Regions from separate parts of the Halomonas sp. HL-93 genome, predicted to be linked through region 3. Evidence: predicted binding sites of a transcription regulator. Region 3 holds the regulator's gene; each other region holds the start of a gene.
The links. Region 3 encodes sigma-54, which starts transcription at its own class of promoters, with help from an activator protein. Its sites were predicted from a motif close to TGGCACNNNNNTTGCTNT; they were not measured.
Positions count from the first base shown of each region.

Region 1 (7,236 bases), 180 kb from region 3:
AGCGCACTGAACGTCATCACCGAGCTGTTCGAACGACAGCGGCACTTCGGTGACGTTATACAGCGCCAACAGGCGGCGGCCGCTAGCTAGCGGGCCACGCTCGATGGCCAGTAGCGATGGCTCTGAGGCAAGCACCCGCTGTGCGGCATTTGGGTGAAAGCACGGCTCTTGGCGGCGATATTCCAACAAGCGGCTAAGGGCATTGAAGACGTCGTGGGTAGGTGTGGCAGTGCTGTCGAGGAGTAAGTCCAGTTCGCGGCGCTGCCAGCGGCGACGATTGATTGAGCGCAGACGGCCGCTACGTTCAACCCCCTCGACGTCGTTGAGGGTGCCGGTCAGTGTGTGAATGTACAGGGCGGGAATCCCCTGCAGGCTGAGCATGATCGCCTGACTGCACAAAAAGCGCGCGATTTGCCACGGGTCGGGGCCTTTGCGCGTGCCTTGCATGGCTTCAAACCAGGTGATGTTGATTTCGTAGGGTGTGTCGCTGCCGTCTGGGTTACTGCGCATGCTGACAAAGCCACCGAAGCGATGCATCAGTTCAAGCAGGGCATCGCGTTCGTGATCGGGTAGCAGGCCTTCCAGCGGGCGCACGCCAATGCCGTCGTGACTGGCAGTAAAGTTGAGATAGGTACAGTGGTCCGGCAGCGGAGGCAGGCTCGCCAGCCAGGCTTGCAGAGTGCTGGTCTCGCCACGGGTTAGCGTGTGCAGTAGTAGCGGCGGCAAGGTGAACTGATAAATCATGTGGGCTTCGTCGGGTGGTCCGTCGGCCTGGAGGTCAAGCCCGAAGTAGCTGATGTTTTCGTGGTGAGGCACGTTGGTTTCAGTGATCAGTAAGGTGCCCGGGGCAACATGGTCGACGATGGCGCGCAGCAATCGCACCACCGTATGGGTTTCGGGTAAGTGAATGCACGGCGTTCCCAATCGTTTCCACAGAAAGGCGACGGCATCCAGCCGCACGATGCGGGTACCTTGTTCTAGGTAAAACAGTAGGATGCCAACAAATTCCAGCAGCACATCGGGGTTTTCAAAGTTCAGGTCGAGTTGGTCTTCAGAAAACGTTGCCCATAGATAGCGTGTGCCCCGGCGGGTGGAGATAGGCACCAGCAGTGGGCTGCTGCGTGGGCGCACCACGGCCGACACATCAGTGTCCGGGTCGACTTCGATAAAGTAATCACGCCCCGGCAGGCTGCCGCTCAGGTAATCGACAAACCACAGTGATTCCCGCGACACATGATTGAGTACCAAGTCGGCCATCAAATCGTAGTGGCGGGCGAGGGTTTGAATATGCTGCCAATCGCCCAGGTCTGGGTTGACCTCTCGGTAGTGAATCACTGAAAAGCCGTCGTCGCTGCTCCACGGGAAAAACGGCAGTACGTGGACGCCGCTGATACGTTCACCGAGCCGCGCCTGCAAAAAGTCGTTAAGCACCGCTAATGGTGGCGTTTGGTCATCGACAATTGAGTCACCATAGGCGATCAGCCACTGGTCTTTTTCGCTCCAAGATGGTGCATGCTGGGCGCGCTTCCCGGTGGCGGTCGGCGCTTTGCGGGCAGCGAGAAAGTGCGTCAAGTGCAGATTAAGCCGACGCTGAACCTCAGCGGCGCGGGGGCCATAAAGGTGGCTCAAGTGGGCATGAACGGTAGTGTCGAAGGCAGTCATGAAGGCGTCCTAATAAACAGGCTTCCACAAACGGTGCAGCTTATGTGCCAAAACGTTACAATGACGGGTTAAGAACGCATTGACAGGTCATTTTTGCTTTCTCGTGCCACGTTGTAGCACGGGCTGACAATAGGTTGAACGCCATGCATTGCCCCTTTTGTGGTGCTAACGATACTCGCGTGACCGATTCGCGGCTGGTGGCCGACGGTGACCAAGTGCGTCGTCGTCGCCAATGCGCAAGCTGTCAGGAACGTTTTACCACCTACGAAACCGCCGAGTTGGTGATGCCCCGCGTGGTGAAGTCTGACGGTTCTCGCGAGAGCTTCAACGAAACCAAGTTGCGCGCTGGTATGCTGCGGGCGCTCGAAAAGCGGCCGGTCAGTGCAGAAGCGATTGAGTCGGCTGTTGAGCGGATTCGTCAAACGCTGCGCGCCCGGGGGGATCGAGAAATTAACGCTCGCGAGATCGGGGAGTCGGTCATGCAGGCACTGAATACTCTCGATCAAGTGGCCTACATTCGCTTTGCCTCGGTATATCGTAAATTCCAGGATCTGGACGAGTTCCGCGCTGAAATTGATCGCCTTTCCCAAGAGCCCACGGACGCTGGGCCTTCCTCGTGAGTATGACGTCGTTTAGTGCCGAGGATCATCGCTACATGTCACGCGCCCTCGTGCTGGCAGCGCGCGGTTTGTATACCTCCGACCCAAATCCACGCGTGGGCTGCGTGATCGTGCGTGACGGTGAGATTATAGGCGAAGGGTTTCACCGTCGAGCGGGTGAGCCCCATGCCGAGATTAATGCGTTAAGCGCCGTCGGCGACCGCGCCCAGGGCGCGACGGTTTATGTCACGCTAGAGCCATGTTCGCATACCGGCCGCACCGGCCCTTGCGCGCGGGCGCTGCAAGCCGCTCAGGTGGCGCGGGTGGTGGTGGCAATGGTCGATCCTAACCCCCAGGTTAGCGGTCGGGGCATTCGCATGCTGGAAGAGGCGGGTATCGAGGTGTCCGTGGGTTTGCTAGCCTCGGATGCCCGGGCACTTAATCCAGGTTTTATCGCTCGTATGGCGTCCAAGCGTCCCTTCGTGCGTATGAAAATGGCGATGAGCTTGGATGGCCGCACCGCCATGGGGTCGGGAGAATCACAGTGGATTACTGGTCCCGAGGCGCGTGCTCAGGTGCAACGACTGCGCGCCCGTTCCAGTGCGATTCTTAGCGGCGTTGAGTCGGTGATTATGGACGACTCGCGGCTGACCGTGCGCGCCGAGCAACTTGGTCTGGACGACGCCGAGGAAGTGGCTGGTCGTCAGCCGCTTAGGGTCATTGTTGATAGCCAGCTGCGGCTGCCGCTTGCTGCTGCCTGTTTGCGAGCGCCTGGGCGCACTCTGATCATGACCACGCCGTCTCACGACGCCGACAAGCGTGAGCGGCTGATTGGAGCAGGCGCAGAGGTGCAGACTTTACCTGCCGACCCACAAGGCCGGGTGGACCTGCCCGCTTTGCTCGAATGGCTGACGGTCAACGAAGAGGTCAATGAGCTGCTGGTCGAAACCGGAGCGACTCTGGCGGGGGCGATGATCAACGCGGGCTTGATCGATGAAATGCAGCTATTCATTGCACCTACGCTGTTAGGGGGAGAAGCTCGACCGCTTTTTGCTCTGCCAGGACTTACCCTGATGGCTGATCAGCAGCGCCTCACCATTCATGATGTTCGGGCAGTGGGTCGGGATTGGCGGATTATCGCCTCACCGTTAGTGACTGGCGCAAGCGACGATACCAAGGTACCCTGACGCGCGAAATCGCACCCATTGCGACAACCTTTTGGAGATTCCATGGCGCACGCTTCCTCTGGGGAATTAGCCCCCATTGCCGAACTGGTCGACGATATTCGCCAGGGCAAAATGGTGATTCTCATGGACGATGAGGATCGCGAAAATGAAGGTGATATCATCATGGCCGCCGAAAAAGTCCAGGCGGAACATATCAACTTTATGGCACGTTTTGCCCGCGGCTTAATTTGTCTGCCGATGACGCGGGCTCGCTGCGAGCAGCTTAACTTACCGCTGATGGTGCGCGACAACGGCTCAGGGTTTGGGACCAAGTTCACCCTTTCCATTGAAGCCACCGAAGGGGTAACCACTGGGATTTCAGCGGCTGACCGCGCGCGCACTGTCCAGGCGGCCGTCGCCCCGCATGCCAAACCCACGGATATCGTCCAACCGGGGCATATTTTCCCCCTGATGGCCGAGCCGGGCGGCGTGCTGCGTCGTGCTGGTCATACCGAGGCAGCCTGTGATTTGGCTGCTCTGGCGGGTTGTGAGCCGAGTGGTGTGATTTGTGAAGTCATGAACGACGACGGCAGCATGGCGCGTCGCTCCGAGCTTGAAGCTTTCGCCCGTGAGCACGGCATCAAGATGGGCACCATAGCTGACCTGATCCATTACCGTATCGTCAATGAGCAGACCGTCGATCATCTGGAAACTTCGCCGATCATGACCACCCAGGGCGAGATGACGTTGCACGTGTTTCGTGACCGTATCCAGGGTGCGCATCATCTGGCGCTGGTCAAGGGGCAGCCCACGCCTGAGGCGCCCACCACGGTGAGGGTGCATTTGGCCGATACGCTACGCGATGTGCTGGGGCTTACCAAAGGCGAGCAGTGTCGTTGGGATGCCCAGCGAGCGCTGATGGAAATCGCCGCGGCCCCGGCAGGTGTCCTGGTGCTCATTGACGATGGACGACCGCATCAAGACCTTAAAGATCAGTTGGATATTTTTTTAGAACGCGTCCGCCAGCCGCGCACCAGCGATTCTGACGGAGCCGGCAACTACTTAACCATTGGCACCGGCTCGCAAATACTGCGCCATCTTGGCGTGGGTAAAATGCGCTTACTTAGTTCACCGTGGAAGTTTTCGGCGCTTTCCGGCTTTGATCTTGAAGTCGTTGAACGATTGGGCCCGAATGATACTTCCGATGAGCCAACTTCTTAGCAGGTATAAATTGATGCAATCCCTTTCTCAAGTTGAAGGCACCTACGTCGACGTTGATGGCCGGTACGTCATCGTAGTTGGCCGTTTCAACCATCATGTGGTGGATAGTCTGGTGGAAGGCGCCGTAGACAGCCTGGTGCGTCACGGCGTCGACATGGAGCATATCGACATCGTGCACGTCCCGGGTGCCTGGGAACTGCCGCTGGCCGTCAAACGCGTGCTCAAGGTGGTGAAGCCCGATGCAGTCATCGCGCTTGGCGCCGTGATTCGTGGCGGTACGCCGCATTTTGAGTATGTGGCGGGCGGCTGTAACACTGCCCTCAACCAGCTGCAACTCGAGTTCGATACGCCGATTGCCAATGGCGTGCTGACCGTTGAGACAATCGAGCAAGCCATCGAACGTGCCGGTACCAAAGCCGGTAACAAAGGTACGGAAGCGGCCATGGCCGCGATGGAAATGGTCTCGTTGCTGCGCGCTATTGCGCCTGGGGATACACATGAGTGAGCGTAAGCCCTCGGCTGCCCAGCAGGGCCGACAAGCGGCGCGCGAGCTGGCGGTGCAAGGGCTATATCAGTGGCATATGACGGGTAAGTCAATCAGCGCCATTGAAGCGGAATTCCGTAGCCAAGTGCCAGATGACGACCTGGAAGATTATGAAAATTGGTCCAAAGTGATGGAAATCGCTGATCAGGCCCTGTTTCATGAACTGCTGCACAATACGGCTCGCTTTAAAGCGGATTTGGACCGGGAAATATCGCCGCTGCTTGATCGCCGGTTGCAAGACCTGGATGCCGTTGAACTGGCTATCCTTCGTCTAGGGGCCTACGAGCTATCCCGGCGAATGGAAGTGCCTTATCGCGTCGTTATTAACGAAGGTGTTGAGCTGGCCAAATCGTTTGGTGCCACCGACGGCCATAAATACGTGAACGGTATTCTCGACAAGTTGGCTATTCGCTTGCGGAGTGCCGAGGTCAGCGCGCGTCGTCGCTAACCGGCCCAATGGGCTGGGTGATTTCGCGCTCGTGCTGACGCTGCGTTTAAGGGGCCTTTGTGCTTGCCGAATTTGATGTAATCCGACGTTATTTTACGTTGCCTTGTGACAATGCCCGCCAACATGGCGTGGCGTTGGGTGTAGGCGATGATGCTGCCCTGCTGACGCCTCAGCCGGGGCACCAGCTAGTCGTCAGCGTGGATACCTCGGTGGCGGATGTTCACTTTCCAAGCGATGCGCCTGCCGATGCTATTGGCCACCGTGCGCTGGCCGTGGCGCTGAGTGACTTGGCGGCAATGGGCGCCGCCTCGCGTTGGTGTGTCATGGCCTTGACGCTAGATCAGGCACAGTTTGGCGATGATCAAGCCGTCCATGCTTGGCTTGCAGGATACGCGCGTGGCTTTGCCGCACTGGCTGAGCAACACGCAACCACACTTGCGGGTGGTGACGTAACCTCGGGCTCGCTTTCCATTGCTGTGACGGTTATGGGGGAAGTGCCTAACACCAAGGCACTAACGCGTAGCGGTGCTCAGCCTGGCGACGTGATTGCCGTAACAGGCGCGCTAGGCGGTGGTGCGGGCGGCTTAGCGCTGTGGCAAAAGGGCGAGCGTGATAGGGCGCACCCACTGCTGGCGCGTTATTTATGGCCGACGCCGCGTTTAGCGGCCGGCGAAGCGCTGCGCGAGTTAGCCAGTTCGGCGATCGATATTTCGGATGGACTGTTGGCCGATTTGGGCCACCTGCGCGAGGCGTCTGGCGTGGGAGCTTCACTATCCCTGGATGCGCTGCCGTTGGCTGAAGGGCTAAAACACGCCCTGGGTCAAGAGGCTGCGCGCCAAGCCGCATTGACCGGGGGCGACGACTATGAACTACTGGTGACGTTACCAGCCGGGAATGTTGATCAAGCGCGGCAGCAGCTTGACGCGCTAGGTGTTCCGCTCCACGTGATTGGCGAGTGTAGCGACACGCTAGGCGTGCATGGACTTCCCCTTCAGCGCTACCACGGCTGGCAGCATTTCAAGGGAGAGACGCCATGAACCATGCCCCTGCCAGCGTTTGGCGTCGGCCCACGCACTTTTTTGCCTTCGGGCTTGGTAGTGGTGCCGTGCCTTGGGCGCCAGGTACGTTTGGTACGCTGGCCGCGATTCCCTTTTATTGGTTAATGGCGGATTTATCGCTAGGCTGGTACCTAAGTATTGTGTTTGTTGCCTTTGTGATTGGCGTCTGGCTGTGCGATAGAACGTCCCATGATTTGGGGGTGCATGACCACTCTGGGATCGTCTGGGATGAGTTTGTCGGTTATTGGATTACCATGGCAGCGGTGCCGTTTTCATGGGAATCTGCTTTATGGGGATTTGTAGTGTTCCGCATTTTCGATGTGTTCAAACCATGGCCCATCCGCTGGGCTGATCGGCGAGTGGCCGGCGGGTTTGGCATTATGATCGACGATGTGATGGCAGGGATTTACGCTTGGAGCATTATGCACCTTTGGTTTTGGTTGCACTGATCGTTAAAAAAACGCCGCTTGTCGGCGCGTTTGGCTCAAGGGAGACGCCATGCGCAAGGAACGTTTGATTGTCCCCGTGTTGGCTGTCA
Region 1 is NZ_LT593974.1:2,626,274-2,633,509, reverse strand. Features, by position in the region: gene GA0071314_RS12270 (sugar phosphorylase) at 1-1,662, opposite strand, end outside; gene nrdR (transcriptional regulator NrdR) at 1,806-2,282, shown strand; gene ribD (bifunctional diaminohydroxyphosphoribosylaminopyrimidine deaminase/5-amino-6-(5-phosphoribosylamino)uracil reductase RibD) at 2,285-3,448, shown strand; gene ribBA (bifunctional 3,4-dihydroxy-2-butanone-4-phosphate synthase/GTP cyclohydrolase II) at 3,491-4,648, shown strand; gene ribH (6,7-dimethyl-8-ribityllumazine synthase) at 4,662-5,153, shown strand; gene nusB (transcription antitermination factor NusB) at 5,146-5,640, shown strand; gene thiL (thiamine-phosphate kinase) at 5,700-6,677, shown strand; gene GA0071314_RS12235 (phosphatidylglycerophosphatase A family protein) at 6,674-7,147, shown strand; gene GA0071314_RS12230 (DUF945 family protein) at 7,197-7,236, shown strand, end outside.
Region 1: GA0071314_RS12270 (sugar phosphorylase) is a predicted target of sigma-54. The motif match lies at 1,695-1,712, and genes of this name have one in related genera.

Region 2 (7,236 bases), 1.9 Mb from region 3:
CATCAGGTGATAAGGCGAAAGGTCATCACGGCGCAGCCCATCGTCACCGAACAGGTGAGCGGCGTGGGCGGGCCAGCCAATCCGGCATGTCTGGCCGGTGATCGCGTGGCGACCGCTCAGCCGAATCCTCAAGGTGTGTTCGCCTACCGCTAAGTGGGCGATGGTGTCGGCGCCCAAATATTCATCGTTCAACACCCTTGCAGTGACACCGTGGGCGGCTGAGTGACGTAGTTCGATATCTTCCGGACGAACTCCCAGTTGCCCGCCGACGGCTGCCAGGGGCGCTACGGGCGTGGTCGGTTCACCCTCAATAACGGCGCCGTTGTCACCTGCCACCAGCGGTAGCAGGTTCATGGCCGGGCTGCCGATAAAGCTTGCGGCGAAGGCGCTGGCGGGGCGGTTGTAAAGCTCGTCGGGCGTACCGTCCTGCACAATGTGACCGTGCTGCATCAGAATCACACGGTCACCCATACTCATGGCTTCCACCTGGTCGTGTGTGACGTAGACCACCGTCATATTCAGGCGGCTCTGTAGTGCTTTTATTTCCCGGCGCATATCGCTGCGTAGGCGAGCGTCCAGATTGGAAAGCGGCTCATCCATCAGGCAAATCGGGTGTTCGGAAATGACGGAGCGCGCGAGGGCAACGCGCTGGCGCTGGCCACCAGACAGTTGAGCCGGTTTGCGGTGCAGGTAGTCGGTTAGGTCGACTAATTCAGCGACTTTGGCCAACCGCTCGCGCTGTTCTGCCTTGGGGACCTTGCGGCTGCGTAGGCCAAATACGATGTTGTCGGCCACGTTCAAGTGCGGAAATAGGGCATAGGACTGAAACACCATGCTCAGCCCGCGATCGCCGGGCGGTAAGCGGGTTACGTCGCGCTCACCAATATAAATATGCCCGTCGCTGGCTTCTTCTAAGCCCGCGATCATACGCAATGTGGTTGATTTACCGCAGCCCGACGGCCCCAGCAGAATGACGAACTGCCCTGGCGTCACGTCGAAAGAAATATTATCGACAGCGGCGGTCGCATCCCAACGTTTAGTGACGCGTTCCAGGCGGATACGCGATTGGTTCATAACACACATCACCGGCTGTTGATTGTTATTGGTACAGCTTGTGTTGAAGGTGTTGCACTTGCATGACACTTATATGGATGGGTTGTTACGTTAGCTGTGTCAAGCGAAATATTTACCGAGTGACTTTAATACCGTAGCGCTGCAGGCGTCGAACGACGCTGGATTGGCTGATGCCCAGCCGCTCGGCGATGGCATAGGTGCTGGGTAACGTCGCGCTGAGCTGTGTGAGCGTTTCCCGCTCCAGCCGCGCGAGATATTGCTTGAGGGTTTCGTGGGGCTCGATGGGTGCTGCGTCGGCAGTAGGCGAGGCGCTTTGCACATTCATCGACGATTGCTCGGTATAGGGGTGAGCGCCGGGAGCTTCGATTTGATCGCTAGGACTTGAAAGCCAGACTCTTTCCAACCAGTTTTCCAGCTCGCGCACATTGCCCGGCCACTCGCTTCCCATCAGCGTCGACCATACTTGATTGCCCAGAATTTTTTGTCGGCCGTAGCGCTGGTTCAGCCGGTTCAAACAGGCATCGACAAGGTCAGGGATATCCTCTCGGCGGTCGCGCAGTGGCGGTAGAGTGACGGGAATTACGTTAAGGCGGTAGTAAAGATCCAGCCTAAAGTGCCCGGCTTCGACCTGTTTGCCTAAGTCCTGATTGGTGGCCACTACCAAACGAAAATCAACCCGGCGCGGGCGCGTATCGCCTAAACGGGTCAGGCTGCCGTCCTGAATTACTTTGAGTAGCTTGGTTTGCATCAACAGCGGCAGCTCGCCGATCTCATCCAAAAATAATGTGCCGCCTTCGGCCTGTTCTAATAGGCCCGCTTTACCTTGCCTTGCGGCCCCACTGAAAGCGCCAGGCTGATAGCCGAACATCTCGGATTCGAAAAGGTTTTCGGGGATGGCTGAACAGTTGACCTCGATAAACGGGCCATCGCGTCGGCCACTCCAGCGGTGTAACTGCTTGGCAAAGGCGGTCTTACCCACGCCGGACTCGCCAAGCATCAGCACGTTGGCATCGGAAGGGGCAACCCGCTTAAGCAGCAGGGCAATTTCGCGCATGACATTACTTCTGACCTGGAGATTATCCAGTGCGTCATCTAATGCCTGTTCTTCGGCGTCGGGCGCGGCGTGGCTGCGTTTTAAGTGTTCGCTGAAGCGTTTTTGCAGCAGAGCATATTCGTCTTGTAGTAACTGCAAGTCGGTTAGGTCCCGCGAGCGGCTAATAATGCGCTCAAGTTTGCCGTCCACAAACACTGGATAGGCTTCAGCAATTACCCGGCGCCCCGTCCCGGTAACCTGCATAAGCTGCGCCGGCCTTCGCGTGCGCATCACTTCCAGGGTGATCGACGGCTTTAATATCCCTGCTTGCTGCAGTTGCTGAACCGTGCTGGAAAGCAGCTCTTCTCGGGAGACACCGTAAACCGCTTCTGCCCCGGGGCTAATATCCAGCACGCGACCCTTGCCACTAACAATGAAGAAGTGGTCGTTGGCCGTCTCCACAATCGTTTGCAGCACGCAACTGTCGATGTCGCTCACCGGCTGGCTCCTATGATGCGTTTTTGAATCGATGATTCATTATTGAATCGGCAGGCGGATTGTTTCAATGCATTTTTGCATCAAATAGCTGGCGGTAGCGCCTATTTAGCGGTTTCGGCGACTTGGCACGCTCTGTGCACTATTTATTAACAGTTAAATAGCGCTTTAAAAGCGATCGCATTGCGATTCAATAATTTCCAAGAAGATCGAGGAGAGATGCATGTCGGACTTCAACCAGCCGCTGGGTGGCAACACAATGCCCCGCTTTGCGGGGCCCACCTCTATGATGCGCCTGCCCACGCAGGAGACTGCCAAGGGACTCGACGCGGCGTTTATTGGCATTCCGATGGACATTGGTACCTCGAACCGCCCCGGCACACGTCTCGGGCCGCGCCAGATCCGTGATGAGTCACGCATGCTTCGTCCTTATAACATGGCGACCCGCGCGGCTCCCTTTGAGAGCCTGCAAGTGGCCGACATCGGTGACGTGCCTATCAATACCTTTCACCTGCCAAAAAGCGTCGACATCATCACCGCGTTTTACGATGACGTGCTCAAGCACAACTGCATTCCACTTACGCTCGGTGGCGAACACACACTGACACTGCCTGTATTGCGTTCCATTGCCAAAAAGCATGGCCCAGTAGGGCTGATCCACATCGATGCCCACGCCGATGTGAACGAGCACATGTTCGGCGAACCAATTGCCCACGGCACGCCGTTTCGCCGCGCCCAGGAAGAGGGGTTATTAGCCCATGGCAAGGTGGTGCAAATTGGCCTGCGCGGCACCGGCTACGCCGCTGAGGATTTTGACTGGTGCCGCGACCAGGGTTTTCGCGTGGTCCCGGCGGAGGATTGCTGGTACCGCTCGCTGGCGCCGCTGATGAAAGAGGTGCGCGAGCAGATGGGCAACATCCCGGTGTATATCAGCTTCGACATTGACGGGTTGGATCCGTCGGTGGCCCCCGGCACCGGAACGGTGGAAATGGGCGGGCTGACCTCTGCCCAGGGGCTGGAAATCGTGCGTGGCGCTGCGGGCTTAAATATTGTCGGCGGCGATCTGGTGGAAGTCTCTCCTCCTTATGACACCAGCGGTAACACCGCACTAATGGGGGCCACGTTGCTGTATGAAATGCTCTGCGTGCTGCCAAGTGTAAAGCGTAGCGATTAAACCGATGACGTCAGGAAATTGCGATAGAAAAGCGTCGGCTTAACAAGGCGCAGTCGATAAATAGACAAGCTAAAGCAGCGGCGCTTGTCGCCGCGACCAACGCCGCCAACTCACCTCCAATAAACCTTCAATACAGGTGAATTTTATGTCCTCCTCGCATATGCAGCTAGACGAGCCAAGCGCCGATGAGCCGATCCAACGGCGCCATCTGCTTAAATTCTTAATTCCTTCCTTGATCGGGGTGCTGTTGTTTCTGGTGCCGTTCCAAGTGGGTGACACCATTAATATCGGCATGGGCCTAATGGCCGATGGCTTGCAAACATTACTGGGCTCGGCATTGCCTGCGATTGCAGTAATTGTGCTCTGCCTATCGGTGGTGGCGACGCTTTACGTCAAGCTGGTCGATCCCAGTTGGGCGAAAGTCGGCGTACTGCAGGAGATGTTTCACGTCGGGTCGGTATGGCTTGCGATGCGCATACTAGGTGCGATATTTGCTCTGATGACTTATTTCCAGTTTGGGCCTGAGTTTGTCACTGCGTCGTTTACCGGTGGGGTGATGCTCAACGACCTGGCGCCGGTTCTACTCACCTTCTTCTTCTTTGCCGCGCTGCTGCTGCCTTTTCTGGTGGAATTCGGCTTTATGGAGTTTATCGGCAGCCTGGTGCGCAAGCCGTTCCGGATTATTTTTAATTTGCCGGGGCGCAGCGCCATCGATGCCACCGCCTCATGGATGGGGTCGGGTACCGTCGGCGTGCTGATCACTACGCAGCAGTATGAGCAGGGCTATTATAACGGTCGTGAAGCGGCGGTGATTGCCACCAATTTCTCTGTGGTATCGATTGCCTTTGCGCTGCTTGTGACCAGCTTTGTGGATATCAACCACCTGTTTGTGCAGTTTTACTTCACAGTAGTGGTTGCGGGATTAATCGCGGCGGTAATTGTGCCTCGTTTGCCGCCATTGTCTCGTAAAGCCAATGACTACTACGAGCCGGTGGGCTGTCAGCTAAGCGAAAAACGTACCGCAAAAATCGGCCTGTTTCGTTATAGCCTATTGCAGGCAACCCGCCGCGCCGCTGGTGCCCCAGGGCCTCAGAAGTTAGCGCGATTAGCGCTGCTTAACGTAATGGATATCTTCCTTGCGCTGTTGCCTCTGGTGTTTGCGATCGGCACGGTGGCGCTGATTCTAGCGGAATTTACCCCGCTGTTTACCTGGCTTTCCTACCCCATGGTGCCGGTGCTCGAGCTGCTGCGGATTCCTGAAGCGGAAGCTGCCGCGCCCGCGACGCTGGTGGGCTTTGCCGATATGTTCCTGCCCGCGGTGCTGGCGACCAACATCGAAAGCGAACTGACCCGCTTTGTGATTGCCTGCCTGTCGCTCACCCAGTTGATCTACATGTCGGAAATCGGTGCGCTGCTGCTCAAGTCGAAAATCCCCATCAAGCTCTGGGAGTTGGTGGCGATCTTCCTGCTGCGTACCGCTATCACGCTGCCGATTATTGCCTTTATGGCCCACACGTTTTTCTTCTAAGGGGGCTGTAATGAGCGATGCCAATGAGAGAACGGCAACGACCCTGACCTGCGCCGAGCTACTGATCCGTCTGCTGCGCGATACCTACGGCGTGAGGACATTGTTCGGCATTCCCGGTGTGCATACGGTGGAGCTTTACCGAGGGCTTGAAAGCAGCGATGTACAGCATGTCACCCCGCGCCATGAGCAGGGCGCGGGGTTTATGGCCGATGGCTATGCCCGGGCCAGCGGCCAGCCGGGGGTGTGCCTGATTATCACCGGGCCGGGAATGACCAATATCGCCACCGCCATGGGCCAGGCCCTGGCGGACTCGATCCCCATGCTGGTGATCTCAAGCGTAAACCGTCGCGATACCCTGGGCATGGGCCAAGGGCGGCTGCACGAGCTGCCCAGCCAGCAGCAGATGATCAGCGGCGTGGCGCGGTTCAGCCACACGCTGCTGGATGCCAGCACCCTGCCTGACGTGCTGGCCCGCGCTTTTGCCGTGTTTAACGGCGCGCGTCCAGGGCCGGTGCATATTGAAATCCCCATCGATTTGTTCAATGCGCCGGTGAGTGTGCCTGTGAGTTGGCAGGCACCTACGCTTTATCGAGCCGCCCCCGACCCAGAAGGGCTTGCCGAGGCTGCACGCTTAATAAAAGCAGCGAAGCAGCCCTTGGTGCTGCTGGGCGGTGGCTGTGTACCGGCGCCGGAGGCGGCACAGGCATTGGTCAACAAACTTGATGCCCCCACGGTAACGACCATCAACGCCAAAGGCCTGCTAGGCCGCGACCACCCGCTGGATTTAGGCGCTAACGCCGCGCTGCCACCCGTGCGTGAGTTGGCGGCCAACGCCGATGTGATTTTGGCGGTAGGCACTGAACTGGGTGAAACCGACTACGACGTGGTGTTTGACGGTGGTTTTCAGCTCAACGGCACGCTGATTCGCATGGATCTAGACCCTGAACAGTTAGTACGCAACCAGCATACAACGCTTGGACTGGTGGGCGATGCGGGGCGGAGCCTTGAGCTGCTACTGGCTTACTTCCCGGATCAACTACAGCGTAATGGCGTTGAGCGAACCGCCGCGGCCTTGAGCGCGTTGAACTTGGAACATGATCCGGCGTTTAGCGACTTTGTGCCGCTGTATACAACGCTTGCCGAGTATCTTCCCGACGCCATTCTGGTCGGCGACTCCACAGCACCGGTATATGCCGGCAACCATCTGGTCAGTCAGCCAGCGCCCAGGCGCTACTTCAACGCCTCAACTGGCTACGGCACCTTAGGCTACGGCCTGCCAGCCGCGTTGGGCGCGCAGCTGGCCCGGGCGGACCTGCCGGTGGTGGCTCTCGTCGGCGATGGCGGGGTGATGTTTACCCTCTCCGAGCTTGCCACGGCGGTAGAAGAACGCTTAGCGGTGGTCATTGTGCTGTGGCACAACGCCGGTTTTGAGGAGATTCGCCGCTATATGGACGCTAACGGCGTGGCGCGCTTGGGCGTGGATATTCAAGCGCCTAACTTTCTCACTCTGGCCGAAGGGTTTGGTTGCCCCGGCGTTCTGGTGGAAAGCCCCAAAGAGCTTGCCAAGGCACTAGCCAATCGCGCACCTACCGGACCTCTGATGATCGAAATTGACGCCGTTGCCTGGCAGAGAAATCTAATAAACTTGGGAGACACCCATGAAGACTGATCGAATTGTAGGCCAGGATACGCTGTCGGCAGACAACGTCGAGCATAGCCTCGGACTGCCCGGAACCTTCGCGCTGTGGTTGGGCGCTAACGTCGTTGTTACCACGATTCTAACCGGCATGTTTCTGGTGCCAGATCTCACCTTCCAGCATGCCATGCTGCTGATCGCGGTAGGCTCGGCGATTGGTATTATCCCACTGGTGTTGATCGGGGTCATGGGCCAGCGGACCGGTATGACCACCATGGTGCTCGCGCGCGGTACCT
Region 2 is NZ_LT593974.1:537,054-544,289, forward strand. Features, by position in the region: gene GA0071314_RS02395 (ABC transporter ATP-binding protein) at 1-1,074, opposite strand, end outside; gene GA0071314_RS02400 (sigma-54 interaction domain-containing protein) at 1,187-2,605, opposite strand; gene speB (agmatinase) at 2,826-3,776, shown strand; gene GA0071314_RS02410 (YjiH family protein) at 3,922-5,304, shown strand; gene GA0071314_RS02415 (5-guanidino-2-oxopentanoate decarboxylase) at 5,315-6,973, shown strand; gene GA0071314_RS02420 (purine-cytosine permease family protein) at 6,963-7,236, shown strand, end outside.
Region 2: speB (agmatinase) is a predicted target of sigma-54. The motif match lies at 2,729-2,746, and genes of this name have one in related genera.

Region 3 (7,236 bases):
TGGGCTCAAACTACTTAAACGCGCGGGTATTTCAGTCGCCCTGATCACCGGTCGTGACTCACCCATGGTCAGTCAACGCGCCGCTGCGCTGGGCATTCCTCACGTCTACCAAGGCTGCGAGGATAAATTGACCGTGCTGCGCGACCTTTGCCAACGCCTTGGGCTTGAACTGCCTCAAGTAGCGTATTGCGGCGACGACCTACCCGATTTGGCAAGCATCAAGCGAGCGGGGGTCGGGATCACGGTGCCCAACGCACCTGACTACATGCACACCCATGCTGACTGGGTGACAGAGCGCCTGGGCGGCCACGGAGCGGTTCGTGAAGTCTGCGATGCGCTACTCGACGCCCAAGGGCACTGGGGCGCCGTCATCGATACCTACTTACACGGCTGAGGAACTATGTTGAAGCAACTTCGCACGCGCGTGGGACTTGCGCTGATTGTGCTGGCCCTCGGCGGCATGCTGGTATGGCTGGACCCTGGCGGCCCGCAAACTGTCCCCCAGGACCCAGATGCGCGTGCGGAAGAGCCGGGGCATGTCCTACACAATGCCGAGCTCACGCTATTTGACGAACAGGGTAATATCCAGCAGGGGCTGACCACACCCCGCCTGGTACATACCCCTCAATCTGCGACGACCCAGACCGAAACACCCCACGCCACACTTTATGACAGCGAGCGACGCGTGTGGAACGCCACGTCAGAGGTGGGCACGCTTAACACTCGCTCCCAGGAACTGACGCTTTCCGGCAATGCCAAGCTCATAGCACCCGAAGAGGGCTGGCAACTCGATACAGATGTCCTGCACTATGAAGGGAAAAACGCCCATGCATGGAGTGACACCCACGTGCTACTCCAGCAACCGCCCCAGCGAACAACGGCGCAGCGGATGGATGCATGGCTAAACGAGGATGAGGTGAGGCTTGAAGATAACGTTCAAGGCCACCACCCCCCAGAGACGCAACCTGGACAGGAATAAAACATGAAAGCGTTTATCTACACGGCGGTTGCCGCTGCCTGCTTAGTCCCTTTTTATGCGCTGGCGGATAATCACCAGCAACAGCAACCGGTTGAAGTCGAAGCCGATCAGCTTGACCTTGACCAACGTGCCGGTACGGCGGTTTACACCGGCGACGTAGAGGTTCGCCAGGGAGATATGCTGATCAGAGGCGATGAAGTTGAAATCCAACGTAACGAAGAAGGCGAGCTCTCGCGGGCGACGGCACTGGGTGATCGCGCCTATTTACGTCAGCAACCCGAGGACCAAGATGGCCCGATAGAAGGCTGGGGCCGGCGCGTGATTTATCACGTCGCCGAGCGCCGGGTTGAGTTGATTGACCAGGCAGAAATCATTCAACAAGGCGACCGCTTCACCGGCGGACGTTTGGATTATTTCATCGACCGCGAGGTCGTCGAAGCGCGTTCCGATGTTGAGAACCAAGAGCCGCAACGCATCCGCATGACGCTGCAACCCGAAGACTAAGGAGAGCCCGATGGTAGCTGCCGCCGAAAGCGCAACTCGAACGCTACACGCCCGCCATTTGGCAAAAAGCTATAAGCGCCGACGCGTCGTAAAAGATATTAACCTGGACATCTCCCAAGGCAGCATTGTGGGTTTGCTTGGCCCCAACGGCGCGGGTAAAACCACCTCGTTCTATATGATTGTCGGCTTGGTCAAGGCAGATGCAGGCAGCGTCGGCATCGACACCCTTGATCTTTCTCGCGCCCCTATGCACGAGCGCGCCAAGGCAGGCATTGGCTACTTACCTCAAGAAGCGTCGATTTTCCGCAAGCTTTCCGTCGCCGATAACATCATGGCCATTTTGCAGACCCGAAGCGACCTGGACCGCGCCGGACGCGAAGCTCGTCTGGAAACACTGCTAGAGGATTTTCATATCACCCATATCCGCGACAATATGGGCATGAGCCTATCGGGTGGTGAACGGCGGCGCGTCGAAATCGCTAGGTCACTGGCCACTGAGCCTGCATTTATTCTGCTCGATGAACCCTTCGCGGGCGTAGACCCTATTTCAGTGGGCGACATCAAGTCGATTATCCGCGCATTGAAGGACCGGGGCATTGGCGTATTGATCACCGACCACAACGTGCGTGAAACGCTGGATATATGCGACATCGCCTACATTGTCGGCGATGGCCACATTATTGCCAGCGGCACACCAAACGCCATTCTTGACAATCAAGAAGTGCGCGACGTTTACTTAGGCGCTGATTTCCGTCTGTAAAGCTATCAATGGCATATTTATTGCCGGTGGCATGCTTATTGCACTTGCACCAAAACAAAACTCGCACTAGGGTGGATGCTTTCCGATAACCGAATGGTTCTCTGATGGTCATGAAAGCTTCTCTTCAACTGCGAATTGGCACCCAGCTCACCATGACACCTCAGCTGCAGCAGGCAATTGCTCTGCTGCAGCTATCAACGCTCGATTTACGCCAGGAAATTCAGCAAGCGCTGGACGCCAACCCCATGCTTGAGCAGGAGGATGAGTTCAGCGAACAAGCCGCCAGCGAGCCGGAAGAAGCCGAATGGGCAGACAGCATCCCCACAGAGCTCTCCGTCGACAGTGACTGGTCGGATACCTACCAGGACACGGGCAGTACCGGCAGCTCGAGTGGTGAGGGCCCTGACTTTGAACGCCAAGCGGCGGGGCAAAGCCTACACGGCCACCTCCTCTGGCAACTGGCCATGACCGATTTAAGCAGCCGCGAACAGCTGGTTGCCGAGAGCCTGATTGATGCTCTCGATACAAACGGCTACCTCACCCAGCCACTCAACGATATCCGCGAAGGGCTGCGCGCCCAAGGCGTGGAAGGGCTCAGCCAGCGTGAGGTTGAAACCATCTTGTTACGGCTTCAACAGTTTGAGCCCACCGGCGTGTTCGCCCGTGATCTTCGCGAGTGCCTGATGCTACAACTCGCCACGCTACCCGACGATACGCCGTTATTGATTCCCGCGCGGCGTTTGGTGCGCCAGTTTCTGGAAGCCTTGGGCAAAAATGATCAACGTCTACTCAAGCGACGATTAAGTCTCGACGATGCGCAGCTAGACGAGGTCGTCCAGCTCATCCGCAGCCTTGACCCGCGCCCAGGCAGCGCTTATAGCGCCACTGACGACAGCTATGTGATCCCCGATCTAGTGGTTCGCCACGATAACGAAGGCTGGCACCTCGAACTCAATCCAGAGGCGCTGCCTAAGCTCAGGATTCAACCCGACTACGCCAGCCTGATTAAGCGCGCCGACAAAAGTCAGGATAACCAATTCCTCAAAGACCACTTACAGGAAGCCCGCTGGCTGATCAAAAGCCTCTCCAGCCGCAACGACACGCTACTGCGTGTCGGCCGCGAAATCATCACTCGCCAAATCGGCTTTTTAGAGCAGGGCGAAGAAGCCATGAAGCCGCTTATTCTGGCGGATATTGCGGATGCGGTAGAGATGCACGAATCGACGATTTCTCGCGTCACCACCCAGAAATTCATCCATACCCCAAGGGGTATTTTCGAGCTTAAATACTTCTTCTCCAGCCAAATAAGCGGTCAAGACGGTGACAGCCACTCCAGTACGGCGATTCGTGCACGGCTCAAAAAATTAATTCAGGAAGAGCCCTCCGGCAAACCACTGTCGGACAGCCGTTTAGTGACTCTACTTGAAGACGTCGGCATCCACGTGGCACGCCGCACTGTCGCCAAATATCGAGAAGGCATGGGCATTCCCTCATCCAGCGAGCGACGTCGTTTGCGTTAGATAAACGGAAACTCATCACAAGGGCTTTGCTTAACGGCAAAAAGGGTTACAATCGAAGAACAGTCCGATGGATAAGGAGTACGTCAATGCAAGTCAATATCACCGGTCATCATGTGGAACTGACTGACGCCTTGCGTGACTATGTCAACGAAAAGTTGGAACGCGTCGAGCGCCATTACGACAACATTACCACCGTGCAGGTAACGCTTTCGGTTGAAAAAGAGCGCCAACAGGCGGCCTGCACGTTGCACGCAGCAGGTGCTGACTTGCACGCCGAAGCCCTTGATAATGATATGTACGCCGCCATTGACGCCCTAGCGGACAAAATCGATAGGCAACTCGTTAAGCATAAGGAAAAAGCACAAGCCCGCGCCCAAGGCGCAGGCGTGCGTTAATTCAATGACGTTGGCCACTATCCTCCCCCCGGAGCGCGTTCTCTACGATGTGCCTGGGGGCAGCAAAAAACGGGTGCTGGAGTTTTTCAGCACCTTCATCGCGCAAAACATCCCAAGCCTCGATAGCCAGGAAGTATTCAGTCGCTTGATTGGGCGTGAACGCCTGGGCAGCACGGGAATTGGCAACGGTGTGGCGATTCCTCATGCGCGAAGCCCACACTGTGAATCGCCTATCGCGGGCTTTCTCAAACTCAATGAAGCGGTCGACTTCGATGCAATTGACGGCGATCCGGTGGATTTGGTGTTTGTCCTACTTGTGCCCGAAGAAGCGGACGACACGCATTTGGCCTTGCTGGGCCAAGTCGCTTCCATCATGAACGACGCCGACACACGCCAGCAGCTACGCAAAACGGGCAGTCAACGTGAATTGCTGGATCTCATCTCCGCCAAGATACGCGACCAAGCAGCCAGTCAGTAACCCGCTGGCACGTCCGGTGGGTATAGATTGAGTTAACGTCTTAATCTGGCTGGTTACCCACGTCACTTGACCGCAAGCAAGAGAGCCTTCATGCAACTCGTCATTATTAGTGGACGATCCGGGTCAGGCAAATCAATTGCCTTACAGGCGCTGGAAGATTTGGGCTATTACGCCATTGATAATTTGCCAGCCATGCTACTGGACTCGCTGATTGATGAGCTACGCGACCAGGGGGAACGCACCCATCTGGCGGTTAGCATTGATGCGCGCAATCTGCCGGGCGCGCTTGCTAAGCTTCCCAAGCTTCTCGAAGAGCTTCGCCAACGTACCATCAAGTGTCAGATTGTATATCTGACCACCGATGCACGCATTTTGCTGGAGCGCTATTCGGCTACTCGAAGGCGCCACCCGTTAACACGCAATAGTACGCTCACGCTTGAAGAAGCCATTGATCAAGAAGAGCAAACGCTGCACGAAATCCGTGACCTCGCCGATCTCACTATCGATACATCGCGCCTGTCAGTACACGATCTTCGTCGTCGTATCACCGACCAGGTAGCGCATCAGCGACGTGATCAGCTAACGCTGACCTTTGAGTCATTCGGCTATAAGCGCGGTGTGCCGCTCGATGCCGATATCGTTTTCGACGTGCGCTGCCTGCCTAATCCTTACTGGGATCCCTCTCTGCGCTCGTCTACTGGCCGCGATGCCGATATAATTGCGTTTTTAGCTAACTATCCCCTGGTCGATGACATGGCCAGCGATATTCAGGCGTGGCTTGAACGCTGGCTTCCGGCCTACCAAAACAGCCAGCGCAGCTACATGACCGTCGCGATAGGATGTACCGGGGGTCAGCATCGCTCAGTGTATATGGTTGAACAACTGGCGCAGCGCCTCGCCGGACAAGCAGGCGAGGTACAGTTACGCCACCGCGAGCTGGGCTTACAATACACGGTCAACGCGCCGCTTTAGTATTAGTTGCCCTAGCCGTATAGCAAGGGCCATCATCCATTGCGACGACCCTAGCAGCCAAAAGGAATCAGGGTGCCCGAACGTAGACTTACCCTTACAAATCAGCGCGGCCTTCACGCTCGCGCTGCGACCAAACTTGTACAGTGCAGCCAGCAATTTGACGCCAACGTACGTGTCTTAAAGCAGCAGCAGGAAGCCGATGCCGCCAATATCATGGCCCTCTTGATGCTTGCAGCGCCTTGTGGCACGGAGCTATGCATAAGAGCAGAAGGCAATGACGCCGAACAAGCGCTGGATGCGATTCAAGCGCTGTTCGACGCACGTTTCGACGAGGACAAGTAAAGCCCTGCCTGCCTTGCTAAGTTAGCTACCCGCGATAGTCATACCATCAATCAGCCAACTGCCGGAATGGATACTGCCCCGCCGGTCAATGTCATCACCCACGCCAATCAAGCTTGCGTACATACGCTCCAGATTACCGGCAATAGTGAACTCTTCTATGGGGTATTGAATCACGCCTTTCTCGACCCAGAAACCCGCAGCACCGCGTGAGTAGTCGCCGGTCACGCCGTTAATTCCCTGGCCCATTAACTCGGTCACCCAAACGCCAGTGTCCATTTGTTCCAGCAGCGACGCCTGGCTGGTTAACGGCGCGGTAATGCGCATATTGCGTGCGCCGCCAGCGTTACCCGTCGTGGTCATACCCAAGCGCCGGGCGCTGTATGAAGACAGCATGTAACTTGCAATCTTGCCGTGGTCGATAAAACGATTATTGCGCGTTTGCACGCCTTCCCCATCAAACGGGGAGCTAGCCGTCGCCCCGACCTCCATTGGCCGCTCTTCGAGGCTAAACCAATCAGGGAACAGCGGCGTGTTGAGCCGATCACACAGGAAAGAGGCCTGACGGTATAGCGCACCGCCCGCCAGGGCACCCATTAGATGGCCCACCAGACCACTCGCCAGACTGGGGTCGAACAGCACCGGATAAGTCCCCGTAGGCGGTCGTTTGGCCCCCAGCCGACGCAGAGTTCGTCTGGCCGCTTCGCGGCCAACCGCTGCCGGGTCAGATAGCTGATCAGGATCGCGCGCCGAGGTGTAATCCATGTCACGCTGCATACCCTGCGCGTCTTCGGCAATCAGCATGCAAGAAAGCGAATGCCGACTACCTTTCTGGGTACCGATAAAACCGTGGCTGTTGGCATACACGCGCACGCCTTCACCGCTGGACAGCGAGGCGCCGTCTGATTGGGTAATGCCTGCCACCTCGCGACCCGCTTGCTCACAGGTCAATGCCAGTTCAATAGCCTGATCAGTGGTTAACGCCCAAGGATGATGAACGTTTAAATCGGGCAGCTCAGTCGCCATCAACGCCGCATCGGCAAGCCCTGCTGACGGGTCTTCTCCCGTGTAGCGGGCAATCGCCAGGGCTTTTTCGACGGTGGCCTGTAGCGAAGCGTCGCTGGCATCCGTTGAAGAGGCGCTGCCTTTGCGCTGGCCCACGTACACGGTAATCGCAATGCCTTGATCTCGGGAAAGCTCAACGGTTTCAACCTCGCCCTGGCGGACACTGACGCCAATCCCCTGATCCACACTTGCGCCCACCTCAGCGGCATCGGCACCCATCCGTT
Region 3 is NZ_LT593974.1:2,446,295-2,453,530, forward strand. Features, by position in the region: gene GA0071314_RS11390 (KdsC family phosphatase) at 1-394, shown strand, start outside; gene lptC (LPS export ABC transporter periplasmic protein LptC) at 401-979, shown strand; gene lptA (lipopolysaccharide transport periplasmic protein LptA) at 983-1,483, shown strand; gene lptB (LPS export ABC transporter ATP-binding protein) at 1,494-2,243, shown strand; gene GA0071314_RS11410 (RNA polymerase factor sigma-54) at 2,348-3,763, shown strand; gene hpf (ribosome hibernation-promoting factor, HPF/YfiA family) at 3,850-4,158, shown strand; gene GA0071314_RS11420 (PTS sugar transporter subunit IIA) at 4,163-4,636, shown strand; gene rapZ (RNase adapter RapZ) at 4,727-5,608, shown strand; gene GA0071314_RS11430 (HPr family phosphocarrier protein) at 5,681-5,950, shown strand; gene pmbA (metalloprotease PmbA) at 5,972-7,236, opposite strand, start outside.